Regions from separate parts of the Streptomyces sp. NPDC059003 genome, predicted to be linked through region 1. Evidence: predicted binding sites of a transcription regulator. Region 1 holds the regulator's gene; each other region holds the start of a gene.
What was found. Region 1 encodes HrcA, which represses chaperone genes, less so after heat shock. Its sites were predicted from a motif close to TTNGCACTCNGNNNNNCNGAGTGCNAA; they were not measured.

Region 1 (5,871 bases):
ACCCCACGTGAAGGTGGAAACGGGCGGGCGGGCGGGAGAGAAACCGCCGCGGTAGCGGCGGGGGCCCGTCGAGGCGCCCCCGCCTGTGTGAGGCGCTAGCGCCCGTTAAACGCATCCTTCAAACGAGAGAAGAGCCCCTGCTGCCCCGGCTGGAACTGCCCGGTGGGGCGTTCCTCGCCGCGGGCCTTGGCCAGCTCCCGCAGGAGCCGCTCCTGCTCGGGGTCGAGCTTCGTGGGCGTGAGGACCTCGACGTGCACGATGAGGTCACCGCGGCCCCCGCCGCGCAGGTGGGTGACGCCCCGGCCGTGCAGCGGGATCGACTGGCCGGACTGCGTGCCGGGCCGGATGTCGACCTCCTCCATGCCGTCGAGCGTCTCGAGCGGCACCTTCGTGCCGAGCGCGGCGGCCGTCATCGGGATGGTGACGGTGCAGTGCAGGTCGTCGCCGCGCCGCTGGAAGACGGGGTGGGGCAGCTCGTGGATCTCCACGTACAGGTCGCCGGCGGGGCCGCCGCCGGGGCCGACCTCGCCCTCGCCCGCGAGCTGGATCCGCGTGCCGTTGTCCACACCGGCGGGGATCTTGACGGTGAGGGTGCGCCGGGAGCGGACCCGGCCGTCGCCCGCGCACTCGGGGCAGGGCGTGGGCACGACCGTGCCGAAGCCCTGGCACTGGGGGCAGGGGCGCGACGTCATGACCTGGCCGAGGAAGGACCGGGTCACCTGGGACACCTCGCCGCGGCCGCGGCACATGTCACAGGTCTGCGCGGAGGTGCCGGGCGCGGCGCCCTCGCCGGAGCACGTCGTGCAGACGACGGCCGTGTCGACCTGGATGTCCTTCGTGGTGCCGAAGGCGGCCTCGTCGAGGTCGATCTCCAGGCGGATCATGGCGTCCTGGCCGCGCCGGGTGCGCGAGCGCGGCCCGCGCTGCGACGCCGTGCCGAAGAACGCGTCCATGATGTCGGAGAAGTTGCCGAAGCCGCCCGCTCCGAAGCCGCCCGCGCCACCGGCGCCGCCGGACTGGGACAGCGGGTCGCCGCCGAGGTCGTAGACCTGCTTCTTCTGCGGGTCCGACAACACCTCGTACGCGGCGTTGATCTCCTTGAAGCGCTCTTGCGTCTTCGGGTCGGGGTTGACGTCCGGGTGCAGCTCGCGGGCGAGCCGCCGGAAGGCCTTCTTGATGTCGTCCTGGGAAGCGTCGCGGCGCACGCCGAGCACGGCGTAGTAGTCCGTGGCCACTTACGACTCCGCCAGGATCTGTCCGACGTAACGTGCCACTGCGCGTACTGCTCCCATCGTTCCCGGATAGTCCATGCGGGTCGGTCCGACCACGCCCAGCTTGGCCACTGCCTCGCTTCCCGAACCGTAGCCGACGGAGACCACGGACGTGGAGCTGAGTCCCTCATGGGCGTTCTCGTGACCGATCTTCACGGTCATGCCCGAATCCGTAGCCTCACCAAGCAACTTGAGGAGGACGACCTGCTCCTCGAGGGCTTCGAGGACCGGCCGGATCGTGAGAGGGAAGTCATGTCCGAAGCGGGTGAGATTGGCGGTGCCGCCGATCATCAGCCGCTCCTCGGTCTCCTCGACGAGCGTTTCGAGGAGGGTGGAGAGGACCGTGGCCACCGTGGCCCGGTCCTCCTTGTCGAAGGATTCGGCGAGGTCCTGCACGAGCTGCGGCACGTCGGCGAAACGGCGGCCCGCGACGCGGCTGTTGAGCCGGGCCCGCAGGTCCGCGAGTGACGTTTCCCCGAACGGCGCCGGGCAGTCGATCATGCGCTGCTCGACCCGGCCCGTGTCCGTGATCAGGACCAGCATCAGGCGGGCCGGAGCCAGCGAGAGCAGCTCCACGTGGCGCACCGTCGACCGCGTCAGGGACGGGTACTGCACCACCGCGACCTGCCGGGTCAGCTGCGCGAGCAGCCGTACCGTGCGGCCCACGACGTCGTCCAGGTCGACGGCGCCGTCCAGGAAGTTCTGGATCGCGCGGCGCTCCGGCGGGGTCATGGGCTTGACGCCCGCGAGCTTGTCCACGAAGAGGCGGTAGCCCTTGTCGGTCGGGATGCGCCCGGCGCTGGTGTGCGGCTGGGCGATGAACCCTTCCTCCTCCAGGGCGGCCATGTCGTTGCGGACGGTGGCCGGGGAGACGCCGAGGTGATGGCGCTCGGTGAGCGCCTTCGACCCGACGGGCTCCTGTGTGCCGACGTAGTCATGGACGATGGCGCGCAGCACCTCGAGCCTGCGTTCACTGAGCATCGCGCACACCTCCAGCTGTCGTCCCTCGCCCTGAGCCCCCACGCGCCCCGGCGGCCCCTCACCTTGGCACTCGCCCCAGACGAGTGCCAACCTTCATCGAGTCAGTGTACGGCCGGTGGGTGTACGCCCGGCAAGGGCCGACCCCGTTGTCATGCCGACGGGTGGCGGCCGACCCCTTCGGCACCTGCGGTGTTGCCCTGCCGGCGGCGGTGTGCGGCGGCCGCACGGTCCTCGTCCGGCCGCCGTATGGTCGCTGTATGACGGACACCGTGACGGCCGGACCGGCCTGGGAGACAGCGGGCTGGGAGCGGCTCACCGCGCGCGTGGGGCGGCTGCGTCTGCCCGTGTGGGACTGCACGGCGGGACTCGTCGTCGGCGACGGCACCGCCCTCATGATCGAGGCCGGGTCGAGCCTGCGGGAGGGATCGCGCCTGCGGGCGGAGGCGCAGCGGCTGCTCGGCGCGGGCCGCCGCGTCACCCACCTCGCGCTGACCCATCCCCACTTCGACCACGTCCTCGGCGCGGCGGCGTTCGCGGGCGTCGAGGTGTACGGGGCCGTCGGCATCGACGTCGTCCTCGCCAAGGACGCCGAGGGGCTGCGCTCCGACGCCGTCAGGCACGGCCTCGACCCTGCCGCCGCCGCGGAGGCCGCCGACCTGCTCGTCCGCCCGCAGCACCTGGTCAGCGGCGAGTGGACGCTCGACCTGGGCGACGGCACGCAGGTGCTCCTCGCGAACGTGGGCCCCGGCCACACGGGCCACGACCTGGCGGTCCTCGTGCCCGGCGGCTCCGAGGGGCCGGAGGTCGTCTTCTGCGGCGACCTGGTCGAGGAGTCGGGCGAGCCGCAGGCCGGTGTCGACGCGGTGCCGCGGCGCTGGCCCGCGGCGCTCGACCGGCTCCTGGACCTGGGCGGCGAGGACGCGCTGTACGTGCCCGGGCACGGGGCGGTCGTCGACGCGGCGTTCGTACGGGCCCAACGCGACGAGCTCGCCCGCCGGTTCGGCGTGACGTGACGTGATGTCATAAGTTCTGGGGGTGCGCAGCTACAACCCGGACCTGACCCCGCCGTGGAAGAAGTCGGCTCCCGTCCCCGAAGTCCCCGCCGAGGTGGACCTGGTGGTCGAGGAGGTCGGCACGGGCTTCTGCGGCGCGGTGATCCGCTGTGAGAAGACCGCCGAGGGGCCGACGGTCACCCTGGAGGACCGCTTCGGCAAGCACCGGGTGTTCCCGATGGCACCGCGCGGGTTCCTCCTGGAGGGCAGGGTCGTGACCCTCGTCCGCCCGACGGCCCCGTCCCGTCCCTTGCGTCCCTCCCGCACCGCCTCCGGCTCCCTCGCGGTGCCGGGCGCGCGGGCGCGGGTGGCGCGCGCCGGGCGCATCTACGTCGAGGGGCGCCACGACGCCGAGCTCGTCGAGAAGGTGTGGGGCGACGACCTGCGCATCGAGGGCGTGGTCGTGGAGTACCTGGAGGGCATCGACGACCTCCCCGGCATCGTCGCGGAGTTCGCTCCCGGCCCCGACGCCCGCCTCGGCGTCCTCGTGGACCACCTGGTCCCCGGCTCCAAGGAGTCCCGCATCGCGGCCCAGGTGTCCAGCCCGCACGCGCTGGTGGTGGGCCACCCGTTCATCGACGTCTGGGAGGCCGTGAAGCCGTCGTCCCTGGGCATCGAGGGCTGGCCCCGCGTGCCGCGCGGCCAGGACTGGAAGACGGGCGTGTGCCGCGCGCTCGGCTGGCCGGAGAACACGGGGGCCGCCTGGCAGCGGATCCTGGGCTCGGTGCGCAGCTACAAGGACCTCGACCCGGCGCTGCTCGGGCGGGTGGAGGAGCTGATCGACTTCGTGACCGGGGCCTGAGGACTCTCTTCGTGACCAGGGCCTGAGGGCTTCTGAGGACGAGGCGGCGAGAGGGACGCGGGCCCATCCGTGCGGGTGCGGGACAATGGAAGGCATGCCTTCCGCCCTGCCCGATGGAGAACCCGTGCCCCAGGACGGGGCGCTGCCCGCGTCCGCCCTGGACGGCGCCGCCGCCCGCCCGCTCGGGTTCTATCTGCACGTCCCGTACTGCGCGACCCGCTGCGGGTACTGCGACTTCAACACGTACACCGCCACCGAGCTGCGCGGCACCGGCGGCGTCCTCGCCTCCCGCGACAACTACGCCGCCACCCTGACCGACGAGGTCCGCCTCGCCCGCAAGGTGCTCGGCGACGACCCGCGCCAGGTCAGGACGGTCTTCGTCGGCGGCGGTACGCCCACGCTGCTGCCCGCCGACGACCTCGTACGGATGCTGGGGGCGATCCGCGACGAGTTCGGGCTCGCCGACGACGCGGAGATCACGACGGAGGCGAATCCCGAGTCGGTGGACCCGGCGTACCTGGCCACGCTGCGCGAGGGCGGCTTCAACCGGATCTCCTTCGGCATGCAGAGCGCCAGGCAGCACGTCCTGAAGATCCTGGACCGCACGCACACCCCCGGCCGGCCCGAGGCCTGCGTCGCCGAGGCCCGCGCAGCCGGCTTCGAGCACGTGAACCTCGACCTGATCTACGGCACGCCCGGCGAGAGCGACGACGACTGGCGGGCCTCCCTGGACGCGGCGCTCGGCGCCGGGCCCGACCACGTGTCGGCGTACGCGCTGATCGTCGAGGAGGGTACGCAGCTCGCCCGGCGCATCCGCCGCGGTGAGGTCCCGATGACGGACGACGACGTGCACGCCGACCGCTATCTGATCGCCGACGAGCGGCTCTCGGCCGCCGGGTTCGAGTGGTACGAGGTGTCGAACTGGGCCACCTCCGAAGCGGGGCGGTGCCTGCACAACGAGCTGTACTGGCGGGGCGCCGACTGGTGGGGGGCCGGGCCGGGGGCCCACAGCCACGTGGGGGGCGTGCGCTGGTGGAACGTGAAGCATCCGGGGGCGTATGCCGCCGCCCTCGCGGAGGGGCGGTCGCCCGGGGCCGGGCGGGAGGTCCTTGCGGACGAGGATCGGCGGGTGGAGCGGGTTCTGCTGGAGCTGCGGTTGCGGGAAGGGTGTCCGTTGGCCCTCCTCAAGGAGGAGGGGCTTGCCGCTTCTCGGCGTGCGCTGGCGGAGGGGCTGCTCGAAGCCGGGCCCTACGGGGAGGGGCGGGCCGTCCTCACCCTGCGGGGCCGCCTCCTCGCCGACGCCGTCGTCCGCGACCTGGTCGACTGACGGTCCCCTCCGGACGGGGCTCCCCCACCCGCCCGCCCTCCCTCGGCTCCGCCACTCGGCTGGGGCTCTGCCCCTTTCCCCCTTCATCGGCGCTCCGCGCCTCGCCCTCAAACGCCGGGCGGGCTGAAACACCCCACCCACCCGCCCTCGCTCGCTCGTATGGGGCTTCGCCCCTTTCCCCCTTTGTCGCCGCTTCGCGGCTCGTCCTCAAGCGCCGGACGGGCTGGATATCCCCGCCCCCCGGAGGGGGCGGGTGGGCGGGGAATGCGAGCGCGCAGCGCGAAGCCAGCTCAGCGACGCAAGACGGCCGAATGCGGCGGGGGCTGGGGGCGGGAGCAAGCGCGCAGCGCGGCGCGGCAGCCAGGTGTGGTGGGGGCCCGGGGGGGGCGGGACGGTAGCTCCGGGGAAGGGTGGGTGGGTGGCCGGATGCGGCGGGGG
Region 2 (5,871 bases), on a different contig from region 1:
CGAGAACTCCTTCAGGTCGGCGTCGACGAACGCGACGATGTCCCCGCCCGTCACCAGGAGTGACCGCCACAGGACCTCGCCCTTGCCCGGCACCGCCGGGATGCGGGGCAGCACGTCGTCCCGGGACACCACCCGGGCGCCCGCCGCGCGCGCCACCTCGGCCGTGCGGTCCCGCGAGCCGGAGTCCACCACCACGAGCTCGTCGACGAGGGGCGCCCGCTCGATCAGCTCACGCCGGATCTCCGCGACGATCTCACCGACGGTCTCCTCCTCGTCGAGCGCGGGCAGGACGACGCTCACCGTGGCGCCCGCGGCGCGTTTGGCGGCGATGAGCTGGGGGAGCGGGCGGTCGGCCACGGACCAGGAACGCCTGCTCAGCCAGCGCTCGACCTCTTCCAGCACGCGGGCTCCTCCCGTTTGTGACCCATCTCGCGGTTCGGACGACTATCTCAACTGTCCTGGCCTTCGGTTACAGTCTTGAACAACGCCGGTGACCATCGCATGTCGGGGGTCGCCGCCGTCACAACCGAATACCGCTCATCCAGAGGGGCAGAGGGATACGGCCCGTTGAAGCCCCGGCAACCCTCCAGTCGGTTCTCGTGCGCGATCAGCGCCGCGGGGCTCCCGGCTCGGGAAGGTGCCAATTCCGTCTCGCGACGAGATGCGTCGTGAGGAAGATGAGGAGAAAGGGCCTCGCCTCCATGGCTGTGCAGACTGTCGCCACCCCTTCCGCAACGGGCACCCCGGTCGACCTGGGACCCGCGTCGGGCCTCTCCTGCCGCGAGTGCGGCACGCTCTTCCCGCTCGGCCCGATCTTCGCCTGCGCCGAGTGTTTCGGCCCGCTCGAGGTCGCGTACGACCTGCCGCTCGGCGACCCGGAGGCGCTCCGGAAGAAGATCGAGTCCGGCCCCGCGAACATCTGGCGGTACGCGCCGCTCCTGCCGGTCCCCGCCGACGTCGCCGGCAAGCCCAACCTCAACCCGGGCTGGACCAAGCTCGTCGAGGCCGACAACCTGGCCCGTGAACTCGGCGTCGAGCAGGGCAAGTTGTTCATCAAGGACGACTCGGGCAACCCCACGCACTCCTTCAAGGACCGGGTCGTCGCGCAGGCCCTCGAAGCGGCCCGCGCCTTCGGCTTCACCACCCTGTCCTGCTCGTCCACGGGCAACCTGGCGGGCGCGGTCGGCGCCGCGGCGGCCCGCGCCGGCTTCCGCTCCTGCGTGTTCATCCCGCACGACCTGGAGCAGGGCAAGGTCGTCATGGCCGCGGTCTACGGCGGCGAGCTCGTCGGCATCGAGGGCAACTACGACGACGTCAACCGCTTCTGCTCCGAGCTCATCGGTGACCCGCTCGGCGAGGGCTGGGGCTTCGTCAACGTGAACCTGCGGCCGTACTACGGCGAGGGCTCCAAGACCCTCGCGTACGAGATCTGCGAGCAGCTGGGCTGGCGGCTCCCGGACCAGCTGGTGATCCCGATCGCGTCGGGCTCCCAGCTCACGAAGATCGACAAGGGCCTCAAGGAGCTGATCAAGCTCGGCCTCGTCGAGGACAAGCCGTACCGGATCTTCGGGGCGCAGGCGGAAGGCTGCTCGCCGGTGTCCGCGGCGTTCAAGGCGGGCCACGACGTCGTACGGCCGCAGAAGCCGGACACGATCGCCAAGTCCCTCGCCATCGGCAACCCGGCCGACGGCCCGTACGTCCTGGACATCGCGCGCCGCACGGGCGGCGCCGTGGAGGACGTCACCGACGAGCAGATCGTCGACGCCATCAAGCTGCTGGCCCGCACCGAGGGCATCTTCGCGGAGACGGCGGGCGGTGTGACGGTCGGCGTCACGAAGAAGCTGATCGAGGCGGGCGTGCTCGACCCGTCCCTGACGACGGTGGTCCTCAACACCGGCGACGGCCTCAAGACCCTCGACGCGGTCGCCGCGACCTCCCAGGCCACCGCCACCATCCGCCCGAGCCTGGACGCGTTCCGCTCCGCGGGTCTGGCGGGATAGCGCGCCGTAGGACCTGAAGCATGGTGTCGCCTGCGGGTCCGCTGTGGCTGGTCGCGCAGTTCCCCGCGCCCCTTCGGGGCGCCAACCTTTGAGGTGAAGAGTATGAGCGTCAACGTCCGCATCCCCACCATCCTCCGTACGTACACCGGCGGCAAGGCCGAGGTCGCCGCCGAGGGCGCGAACCTCGCCGAGGTCATCGCCGACCTGGAGAAGAACCACACCGGCATCGCGGCCCGCGTCCTCGACGACCAGGGCAAGCTGCGGCGGTTCGTCAACGTGTACGTGAACGACGACGACGTCCGGTTCGAGCAGGGCCTTCAGACGGCCACGCCGGACGGCGCGGGCATTTCGATCATTCCCGCGGTCGCGGGCGGCTGCTGAACGTATACGACCCCGCTGATTGCCCCCTCCGCCCGAGAAGCGGAGGGGGCAATTCTGCATGGTTGAGCGCGGTACAGTTGGGAATAGAGCTTCGCTTTTGGCGCCGAACGGCCCCGGAGCGGGTGTGAACGCATGGACGAAGTCGGCCTCGGGCCGACAAGAAGTAGCCAAAGTGTCCTGCCTTTTTGCGCCGTACGCGGCATTTGTCGGGCCCGACTTGCCCTGAACCCCGGTGAATTCTCCGGATATCGACGATCGGGCATGCCCAGAATTCTCGTCCGATTGACCTGTTGCAGACGGCAGTTGGACAGATACATTCAGCCGCGGTCGACGCGTTCCGGCGCACACCCCCAACCCATGGGGGGTGAGGTCTGACCCGGGTCCGCGAAGTGCGGGTCTGCGCAAGGGCCAGTAATAGGGGAGTTAGGCATGGCTCAGGGCACCGTCAAGTGGTTCAACGCGGAGAAGGGATACGGCTTCATCGCGGTCGACGGTGGTGCGGATGTATTCGTCCACTACAGCGCGATTCAGATGGACGGCTACCGCACCCTGGAAGAGGGTCAGCGGGTCGAGTTCGAGATCTCGCAGGGCCAGAAGGGTCCGCAGGCAGACATGGTCAAGGTCACCGTCTGAGCGGCGCTTGACGCGATCGGCCACCGAGCGCGTGGGCCCGCACCCCGGATCGGGGTGCGGGCCTTTCATCTGCCCGCCCGCCGCCGGTGGGGGCTGTGCGCCGTCGGCGGCTGCGGGTCTCCCGCCCTTCCCGGCACCCGCCGACGGCGAACAACCCCCACGACGGGCGTCCACCCGCTGGGAGGGTGGAAACGGGCGGGCGGGCGGGAAACAAACCGCCGCGGTAGCGGCGGAACCCCCCACCGGCCCGCACCCGGCCGCGCCGGGTCGGATGCGCCTCCGGCCCGCCGCTTCGCGGCGGGATCTACCCCGCCCACCCACCCCATGCGCCGCCGGCGGTGGGTGGGTGGGGAAGCAGGGTGTGGGGTGGCCGCCCTTGGGGGGCGACCTTGCACTCGGAGGGGTCGAGTGCTAATCATTGGCGTTAGCACTCTCCGCGTGAGAGTGACAGAAGGACCGGGTGGGTGAGGCCCGCAGGCCGGGTGGGGCAAGGAACCACAAGGCAGGCAGGCCGTCCGTCGCGGGCGCCAGCGCGGTCCGAGTTTTCCACCCCTGTCCGGGAGGACCACTTCACATGGCCAAGATCATCGCGTTCGACGAGGAGGCACGGCGCGGCCTCGAGCGCGGCATGAACCAGCTCGCCGACGCCGTCAAGGTGACCCTGGGCCCCAAGGGTCGCAACGTCGTCCTCGAGAAGAAGTGGGGCGCCCCCACGATCACCAACGACGGCGTCTCCATCGCCAAGGAGATCGAGCTCGAGGACCCGTACGAGAAGATCGGCGCCGAGCTGGTCAAGGAGGTCGCGAAGAAGACGGACGACGTCGCCGGTGACGGCACGACGACCGCGACCGTCCTCGCCCAGGCGCTGGTCCGCGAGGGCCTGCGCAACGTGGCCGCCGGCGCCAACCCGATGGCCCTGAAGCGCGGCATCGAGAAGGCCGTCGAGGCCGTCTCCGGCGCGCTGCTCGACCAGGCCAAGGAGGTCGAGACCAAGGAGCAGATCGCCTCCACGGCCTCCATCTCCGCCGCCGACACCCAGATCGGCGAGCTCATCGCCGAGGCCATGGACAAGGTCGGCAAGGAAGGCGTCATCACCGTCGAGGAGTCCCAGACCTTCGGTCTTGAGCTGGAGCTCACCGAGGGTATGCGCTTCGACAAGGGCTACATCTCGGCGTACTTCGCGACCGACATGGAGCGCATGGAGGCGGCGCTCGAGGACCCGTACATCCTCATCGTCAACTCCAAGATCTCGAACGTGAAGGACCTCCTTCCGCTCCTCGAGAAGGTCATGCAGTCCGGCAAGCCGCTGCTGATCATCGCCGAGGACGTCGAGGGCGAGGCCCTGTCCACGCTGGTCGTCAACAAGATCCGTGGCACCTTCAAGTCCGTCGCCGTGAAGGCCCCGGGCTTCGGTGACCGCCGCAAGGCCATGCTCGGCGACATCGCCATCCTCACCGGTGGCACGGTCATCTCCGAGGAGGTCGGCCTCAAGCTGGAGAACGCCGGTCTCGACCTGCTCGGCCGCGCCCGCAAGGTCGTCATCACCAAGGACGAGACGACGATCGTCGACGGTGCCGGTGACAGCGAGTCCGTCCAGGGCCGCGTGAACCAGATCCGCGCCGAGATCGAGAACAGCGACTCGGACTACGACCGCGAGAAGCTCCAGGAGCGCCTGGCGAAGCTCGCGGGCGGCGTGGCCGTCATCAAGGCCGGTGCCGCCACCGAGGTGGAGCTCAAGGAGCGCAAGCACCGCATCGAGGACGCCGTGCGCAACGCCAAGGCGGCCGTCGAGGAGGGCATCGTCGCCGGTGGTGGCGTGGCCCTGCTGCAGGCCTCCTCGGTCTTCGAGAAGCTGGAGCTGGAAGGCGACGAGGCCACCGGTGCCGCCGCCGTCAAGCTGGCGCTCGAGGCCCCGCTGAAGCAGATCTCCGTGAACGCCGGGCTTGAGGGCGGCGTCATCGTGGAGAAGGTCCGCAACCTCACCCCGGGCCACGGCCTGAACGCTGCCACCGGTGAGTACGTGGACATGATCGGCGAGGGCATCATCGACCCGGCGAAGGTCACGCGTTCCGCGCTGCAGAACGCCGCGTCCATCGCCGCGCTGTTCCTCACCACCGAGGCCGTCATCGCCGACAAGCCGGAGAAGGCCGCTCCGGCCGCTCCGGGCGGCATGCCCGGCGGTGACATGGACTTCTGATCGGCCCCCGGGGATTCCCCACGGTTGATCGGCTGTTCTGAGCAGTACGAGCAGTACGAGCAGTACAAAGGGGCGGCACTCTCCTCACGGAGGGTGCCGCCCCTTCGCCGTACCCGCGTCTCTGCCGGTTTCTAGCGCTGGTTCGCCGCCGCCAGCGCCGCGCGCAGATGGCCGTTCGACTCGGTCAGGAGCCGTGCCGCCGTCGGGCCGTCCACGTCGCCGAGGAGGGTGAGGATCGCGTTCTTCACCTCGCCGTCCGTGGCGGCGAGGGCCCGTTCGATCTCTTCGTCCCCCGCGCCGGTCGCCAGGGCGACGATGCGGTGGGAGCGGGCGCGGAGCTTCTCGTTCGAGGCGCGGACGTCGACCATCAGGTTCCCGTACGTCTTGCCCAGGCGGATCATCGTGATCGTCGAGAGCATGTTGAGGACGAGCTTCTGGGCGGTGCCCGCCTTCAAGCGCGTGGAGCCGGTGAGGAGTTCGGGGCCCACGACGACCTCGATGCCGTGCTCCGCGGCCGCCGCGAGCGCGCTGTCCGCGTTGCAGGACAGGCCGATCGTCAGGGCTCCGCGCGCGCGGGCGTGCTCGACGGCGCCGATCGCGTACGGGGTGCGGCCCGACGCCGAGATCCCGACGACCGTGTCGTCCGGGGTGAGGGCGAGC
Region 3 (5,871 bases), on a different contig from region 1:
GAACCGGAGCCCTGGGGCTTGACCTTCCGGCGGAGTTCCTCCGGCTCCACCGCCGACCCCCGCTTCTTCACCGTCAGAACCCCCACCCCCCGCTCCCGAAGCAACGCCTTCAACTTCTTCACATTGAACGGCATCTGATCAGTGATCTCGTACGCACTGGCGTACGCCACCTCCCGCGCGACATCGGACGTGACGTACGCGATGGTCTCGTCGATGAGCCCGCCCTCCACGAGGGCGGCCACGTCGGCGACCAGATGGGCCCGGATGACGGCCCCGTCGGGCTCGTACAGGTAGCGGCCGACGGCCCGGACGGCCGGATCGGCCGGCATCGCGGCGCGCGCGGCGCACAACGTGGCGCCCGACGGCAGCAGCGTCGCCCGGTGCGAACCACCCGCGTCCGTGCCGAACCACAGCACGGCCTCCTTCACGTCCCCGCCGTCCGAGATCCACTCGGCCTCCGCCTCGCCGGGCACGGCGTCGTGCGGAATGCCGGGCGCGATCTTCAGGGCGGCGAGCGGCGCCTTGCGGGCGGCGGCGACGGCCCAGGACAGGGGCGGCGAGTACGCCTCGGGGTCGAAGATCCGGCCGCGCCCACCACGCCGGGCGGGGTCCACGAAGACCGCGTCGTACGCCTGAGTGTCCACCTCCGTCACATCGGCCTCGCGGACCTCGATCAGATCCTCCAGACCGAGGGCGCGGGCGTTGGCGCGCGCGACCGCGCAGGTCAGCGGGTCACGGTCGACGGCGAGCACGGCGATCCCGGCGCGCGCCAGAGCGATCGCGTCGCCGCCGATGCCGCAGCACAGGTCGGCGACGCGGCGGACGCCGAGGTCCTGCAAGCGCCGGGCCCGGTACGTCGCCACGGTCGTGCGCGTGGACTGCTCGACGCCGTTCGGCGTGAAGAACATGCGCGCGGCGTCCTCGGCGCCGAACTTCGCCACCGCGCGCTGCCGCAGACGGGCCTGCCCGAGCGCGGCCGAGACCAGCCCGGCCGGGTGGTCGCGGCGCAGCCGGGTGGCGACCGCGAGCTCGTTGGCCGGTTCGACGTCGCGCACCTCGTCGAGCAGGGCGCGGCCCTCGTCGGTGAGGAGCGCGGCGAAGGCGTCGCGTGCGGTGTGCGGGTCTTGCGGAGCGTTCACCGGCCCATTGTGGGCCAGTCGGTGGAAGGTGCGCGTCCGGCGGCGGTGTCGGCCCCTCGGCAGGGCCCTGAACTGCGAGGATCCGGCGCCATGCGACTAGTACGACAAACTGCGGAATCAGCAGGAAAGCGGACACGTAAGCGGACGCGTAAGCGGCAGAAGCGGGCCTGCGCGGTGGCCGGCGGGCTCGCCCTCGCCGCCGTCGCCTCCGGGTGCGCGTCGGACGCCGAGGAGGCCCGCTCGGGGGCGAACGCCGCCCACGGCCAGCAGCCCCGCCTCGCGCCGCCCGCCCAGGCCCTGCGGGAGTACGCCCATGAGCTGCGCGCGAGCCAGGCCGCGCGGGCCGCCGCCGCGAAGCGCTGGGGCCTGGCCAGGGTGCCCCTGACGGCGCCCGCCGCGCCCGCCGCCAAGCCGGTCCTCACCACCCGCAAGGGCTTCGAGGTCAAGGGGCAGGCGGAGCTCCCGCCCGTGTTCACCACCGTCCCCACCAAGGAGAAGGTCGTCTTCCTGACCGTCGACGACGGGGCCGAGAAGGACCCGGCGTTCCTGCGGATGATGACCGAACTGAAGATCCCGTACACCGCGTTCCTCAGCGACTACCTCGTCAAGGAGGACTACGGATACTTCAAGGGGATGCGGGACCGTGGCGTCGTACTGAACAACCACACCCTCAACCACCGCTATCTGCCCGGGCTCTCCTACGAGGCGCAGCGGCGCGAGATCTGCGGCATGCAGGACACCATCGAACGGCGCTACGGCAAGCGGCCCGAGCTGTTCCGGCCGCCGTACGGCAACTACAACCGCGACACCCTGCGCGCCGCGAAGTCCTGCGGGATCAAGGCGGTGCCGCTGTGGGCGTCCGAGGCCTACGCCGACCACATGGAATGGCGCGAATGGGACCGTGACCTGCACCCCGGCGACATCGTCCTCACGCACTTCCGGGGCCGCGGGGACTGGAAGGGCACCATGCCCGACATGGTCCGCACGGTCATGAAGACGATCACAGAGAGGGGCTACGCGGTGGCCCGCCTGGAGGACTACCTGTGAGGGCCCTCGCCGCCGCAGCCTTCTTGATCCTCCTGACGGGCTGCGCCCAATCGGTGGACCCGATCGAGAGGCTCGGGCGGAAGGCGGCCGAAAAGATGTCGCCACCCGGCTGTGGGCAGTCGTTCCGCATGGCGGAACGGGTGGGCACAGCCCCACGCGCCGGGCAACCGGAATCAGGGCGGAGCCCAGAAACCCCCGCGCCCCGCGCGGAACCCTCCCCCAACGCGGAGCGTTGCCGAAAAGAGGCCCACCCCCTGGTGCGGAGCACCGATTCCCCCTGAGCCGGCGGCAGCCAATTGGCACTCCGCTTGACCGAGTGCTAATCGCCGTCCTAGTCTCGGGCCTGGCACTCCCACCTGGAGAGTGCCAGAAGCGACGGGCAGGTCCGGCACCCGCGACGACGGATCGACCTGGTCGCCACCTCTAGATCAGTTAACCCCGCGAGATCTCCGAAGGGGGAGGTCGGATCGTGACGACCGCCAGCTCCAAGGTTGCCATCAAGCCGCTCGAGGACCGCATCGTGGTCCAGCCGCTCGACGCCGAGCAGACCACGGCCTCTGGCCTGGTTATCCCGGACACCGCGAAGGAGAAGCCCCAGGAGGGCGCCGTCCTCGCCGTGGGCCCGGGCCGTTTCGAGAACGGCGAGCGCCTTCCGCTCGACGTGAAGGTCGGCGACGTCGTGCTCTACAGCAAGTACGGCGGCACCGAGGTGAAGTACAACGGCGACGAGTACCTGGTGCTCTCCGCCCGCGACGTGCTCGCGATCATCGAGAAGTGATCAAGAAGTAGTCGCCTGCTTCACCCAGCAGATTTGCTTCGTGCTGCGCCCCTGGTCACCCCGCTGATTGCCGGGCGGCAAGGGGCGCAGTTCGTTCATACGAGTTTCCGAGAGGGCTGAAACGCTCCCATGGCGAAGATCCTGAAGTTCGACGAGGACGCCCGTCGCGCCCTCGAGCGCGGCGTCAACAAGCTTGCCGACACGGTCAAGGTGACGATCGGCCCCAAGGGCCGCAACGTCGTCATCGACAAGAAGTTCGGCGCCCCCACCATCACCAACGACGGTGTCACCATCGCCCGCGAGGTCGAGGTCGAGGACCCGTACGAGAACCTCGGTGCCCAGCTGGTGAAGGAGGTGGCGACCAAGACCAACGACATCGCTGGTGACGGCACCACCACCGCCACCGTGCTCGCCCAGGCCCTCGTCAAGGAAGGCCTGCGCAACGTCGCCGCCGGCGCCTCCCCGGCCGCCCTGAAGAAGGGCATCGACGCCGCGGTCAAGGCCGTCTCCGACGACCTGCTCGCCACCGCGCGCCCGATCGACGACAAGTCCGACATCGCCGCCGTGGCCGGGCTCTCCGCCCAGGACCAGCAGGTCGGCGAGCTCATCGCCGAGGCGATGGACAAGGTCGGCAAGGACGGTGTCATCACCGTCGAGGAGTCCAACACCTTCGGTCTCGAGCTGGACTTCACCGAGGGCATGGCCTTCGACAAGGGCTACCTGTCGCCGTACTTCGTGACGGACCAGGAGCGCATGGAGGCCGTCCTGGAGGACCCGTACATCCTCATCCACCAGGGCAAGATCTCCTCCATCCAGGACCTGCTGCCGCTCCTGGAGAAGGTCATCCAGGCCGGCTCCTCGAAGCCGCTCCTGATCATCGCCGAGGACGTCGAGGGCGAGGCCCTCTCCACCCTCGTCGTGAACAAGATCCGCGGTACGTTCAACGCGGTGGCCGTCAAGGCCCCCGGCTTCGGCGACCGCCGCAAGGCGATGCTCGGCGACATGGCCACCCTCACGGGCGGCACCGTCATCGCCGAGGAGGTCGGCCTCAAGCTCGACCAGGTCGGCCTGGACGTGCTCGGCTCCGCCCGCCGCGTGACGATCACCAAGGACGACACCACGATCGTCGACGGCGGCGGCAACGCCGGTGACGTCGAGGGCCGCGTCGCCCAGATCAAGGCCGAGATCGAGGCCACGGACTCCGACTGGGACCGCGAGAAGCTCCAGGAGCGCCTCGCGAAGCTGGCCGGCGGCGTGTGCGTCATCAAGGTCGGCGCCGCGACCGAGGTCGAGCTCAAGGAGAAGAAGCACCGTCTGGAGGACGCCATCTCCGCGACCCGCGCCGCGGTCGAGGAGGGCATCGTCTCCGGTGGTGGCTCCGCGCTCGTCCACGCCGTCAAGGTCCTCGAGGGCAACCTCGACAAGACCGGCGACGAGGCCACCGGCGTCTCCGTCGTCCGCAAGGCCGCCGTCGAGCCGCTGCGCTGGATCGCCGAGAACGCCGGCCTCGAGGGCTACGTCATCACCTCCAAGGTGGCGGAGCTCGACAAGGGCTTCGGCTTCAACGCCGCGACCGGCGAGTACGTCGACCTGGTCAAGGCCGGCGTCATCGACCCGGTGAAGGTCACGCGCTCCGCCCTGGAGAACGCCGCGTCCATCGCTTCGCTGCTGCTCACGACCGAGACCCTGGTCGTCGAGAAGCCGGCGGAGGAGGAGGCCGAGGCCGGTCACAGCCACGGGCACGGTCACGCTCACTGAGCGTGACCTGAGGTAGGACCAGCCGGAGGCCCGGCATCCCGTCGCGGGGTGCCGGGCCTCCGTGTTTGCGGCGGGGCGTCTGCCGGGTTGCGCTTCGCGGCCGACCGCGGGTCGTGGTCCGTCCTCGCGCAGTTCCCCGCGCCCCTTCGGGGCGCTTTACTGCGGGCCGTACTTGCGTCCCGTTCGGGACGTGACTCCGCCGAGGAGGGCTCGCGGCGTCAGCTTCACCACGCCCATCAGTGCCTTGTAGCGCGGATCCGGCACCGAGAGGGTCTTGCCGCGGGCGAGGTCCGTGAGGGCCGTGGCCACGAGGCGGTCCGCGTCGAGCCACATCCAGTTGGGGATGTTGTCGGTGCCCATCCCGGCCCGCTCGTGGAACTCCGTACGTACGAAGCCGGGGCACAGCGCCATCAGCCGCACCCCGGACCCGGCGAGGTCACGCGCCGCGCCCTGGGTGAACTGGGCGATCCACGCCTTGGACGCCCCGTACGTGCCGCGCGGCACGAATGCCGCGATCGACGCGACGTTGACGACGCCGCCGCGCCCCCGCTCCCGCATCTGTTCCGTCGCCGCCGACGTCAGCCGGAGGACGGCCTCGCAGTGCACCTTCAGCATGGTGAGCTCGTCGGCGAGCGTGACCTCCAAGTAGCGGCCCTTGTTGGCGAATCCGGCGTTGTTGACCAGCAGGTCGACCGGGTCCCTGCGGCGGCCGAGCCGCTCCTCGACGGCCGCGATGCCGTCGTCCGTGGCGAGGTCCGCGGTGAGGACCTCCACCTCCACGCGGTGCCGGTCGTGCAGCTCGGTCGCCTGTTCCTTCATCCGCTCGGTGTCGCGTGCCACCAGGACGAGGTTGTGGCCGTCGGCGGCGAGACGCCGCGCGAAGGCGGCGCCGATGCCCGCGGTCGAACCCGTGATGAGAGCCGTAGTCATGGACCAAGGCTAGTGACGCGCGGGACCGCCGCGCGCCACGAGCCGGGCCCGGCCGGTCCGGGGGCCGGGCGATGAGGCGTCAGATGGGGGTGGTGGGGCGTCAGCCGCCTTGCTGCGCCAGGTACTTGAGGGCCTTCCGGGTCGCCTCGGGGTGCAGGGCGTCGCCCGCCGCCAGCAGGGACGGCAGCAGCTCCCGCTCCAGCGTCGAGGCCCTGAACT

Region 2: a site for HrcA is predicted at 3,403-3,429, ahead of groL (chaperonin GroEL). Genes of this name have one in related genera too.
Region 3: a site for HrcA is predicted at 2,483-2,509, ahead of groES (co-chaperone GroES). Genes of this name have one in related genera too.

The regions. Positions count from the first base shown of each region.
Region 1 covers NZ_JBHYJH010000125.1:4,464-10,334, reverse strand. Annotated here, with positions in the region: gene dnaJ (molecular chaperone DnaJ) at 96-1,235, opposite strand; gene hrcA (heat-inducible transcriptional repressor HrcA) at 1,236-2,252, opposite strand; gene ACFWZ5_RS32785 (MBL fold metallo-hydrolase) at 2,510-3,265, shown strand; gene ACFWZ5_RS32780 (DUF3097 domain-containing protein) at 3,288-4,106, shown strand; gene hemW (radical SAM family heme chaperone HemW) at 4,201-5,433, shown strand.
Region 2 covers NZ_JBHYJH010000209.1:4,152-10,022, reverse strand. Annotated here, with positions in the region: gene ACFWZ5_RS40215 (glucosyl-3-phosphoglycerate synthase) at 1-402, opposite strand, end outside; SAM riboswitch class I at 535-684, shown strand; gene thrC (threonine synthase) at 678-2,000, shown strand; gene ACFWZ5_RS40205 (MoaD/ThiS family protein) at 2,103-2,381, shown strand; gene ACFWZ5_RS40200 (cold-shock protein) at 2,811-3,014, shown strand; gene groL (chaperonin GroEL) at 3,589-5,211, shown strand; gene murQ (N-acetylmuramic acid 6-phosphate etherase) at 5,343-5,871, opposite strand, start outside.
Region 3 covers NZ_JBHYJH010000215.1:125-5,995, forward strand. Annotated here, with positions in the region: gene ACFWZ5_RS40470 (methyltransferase domain-containing protein) at 1-1,139, opposite strand, end outside; gene ACFWZ5_RS40475 (polysaccharide deacetylase family protein) at 1,230-2,186, shown strand; gene groES (co-chaperone GroES) at 2,656-2,964, shown strand; gene groL (chaperonin GroEL) at 3,094-4,722, shown strand; gene ACFWZ5_RS40490 (SDR family NAD(P)-dependent oxidoreductase) at 4,879-5,652, opposite strand; gene ACFWZ5_RS40495 (MOSC domain-containing protein) at 5,753-5,871, opposite strand, start outside.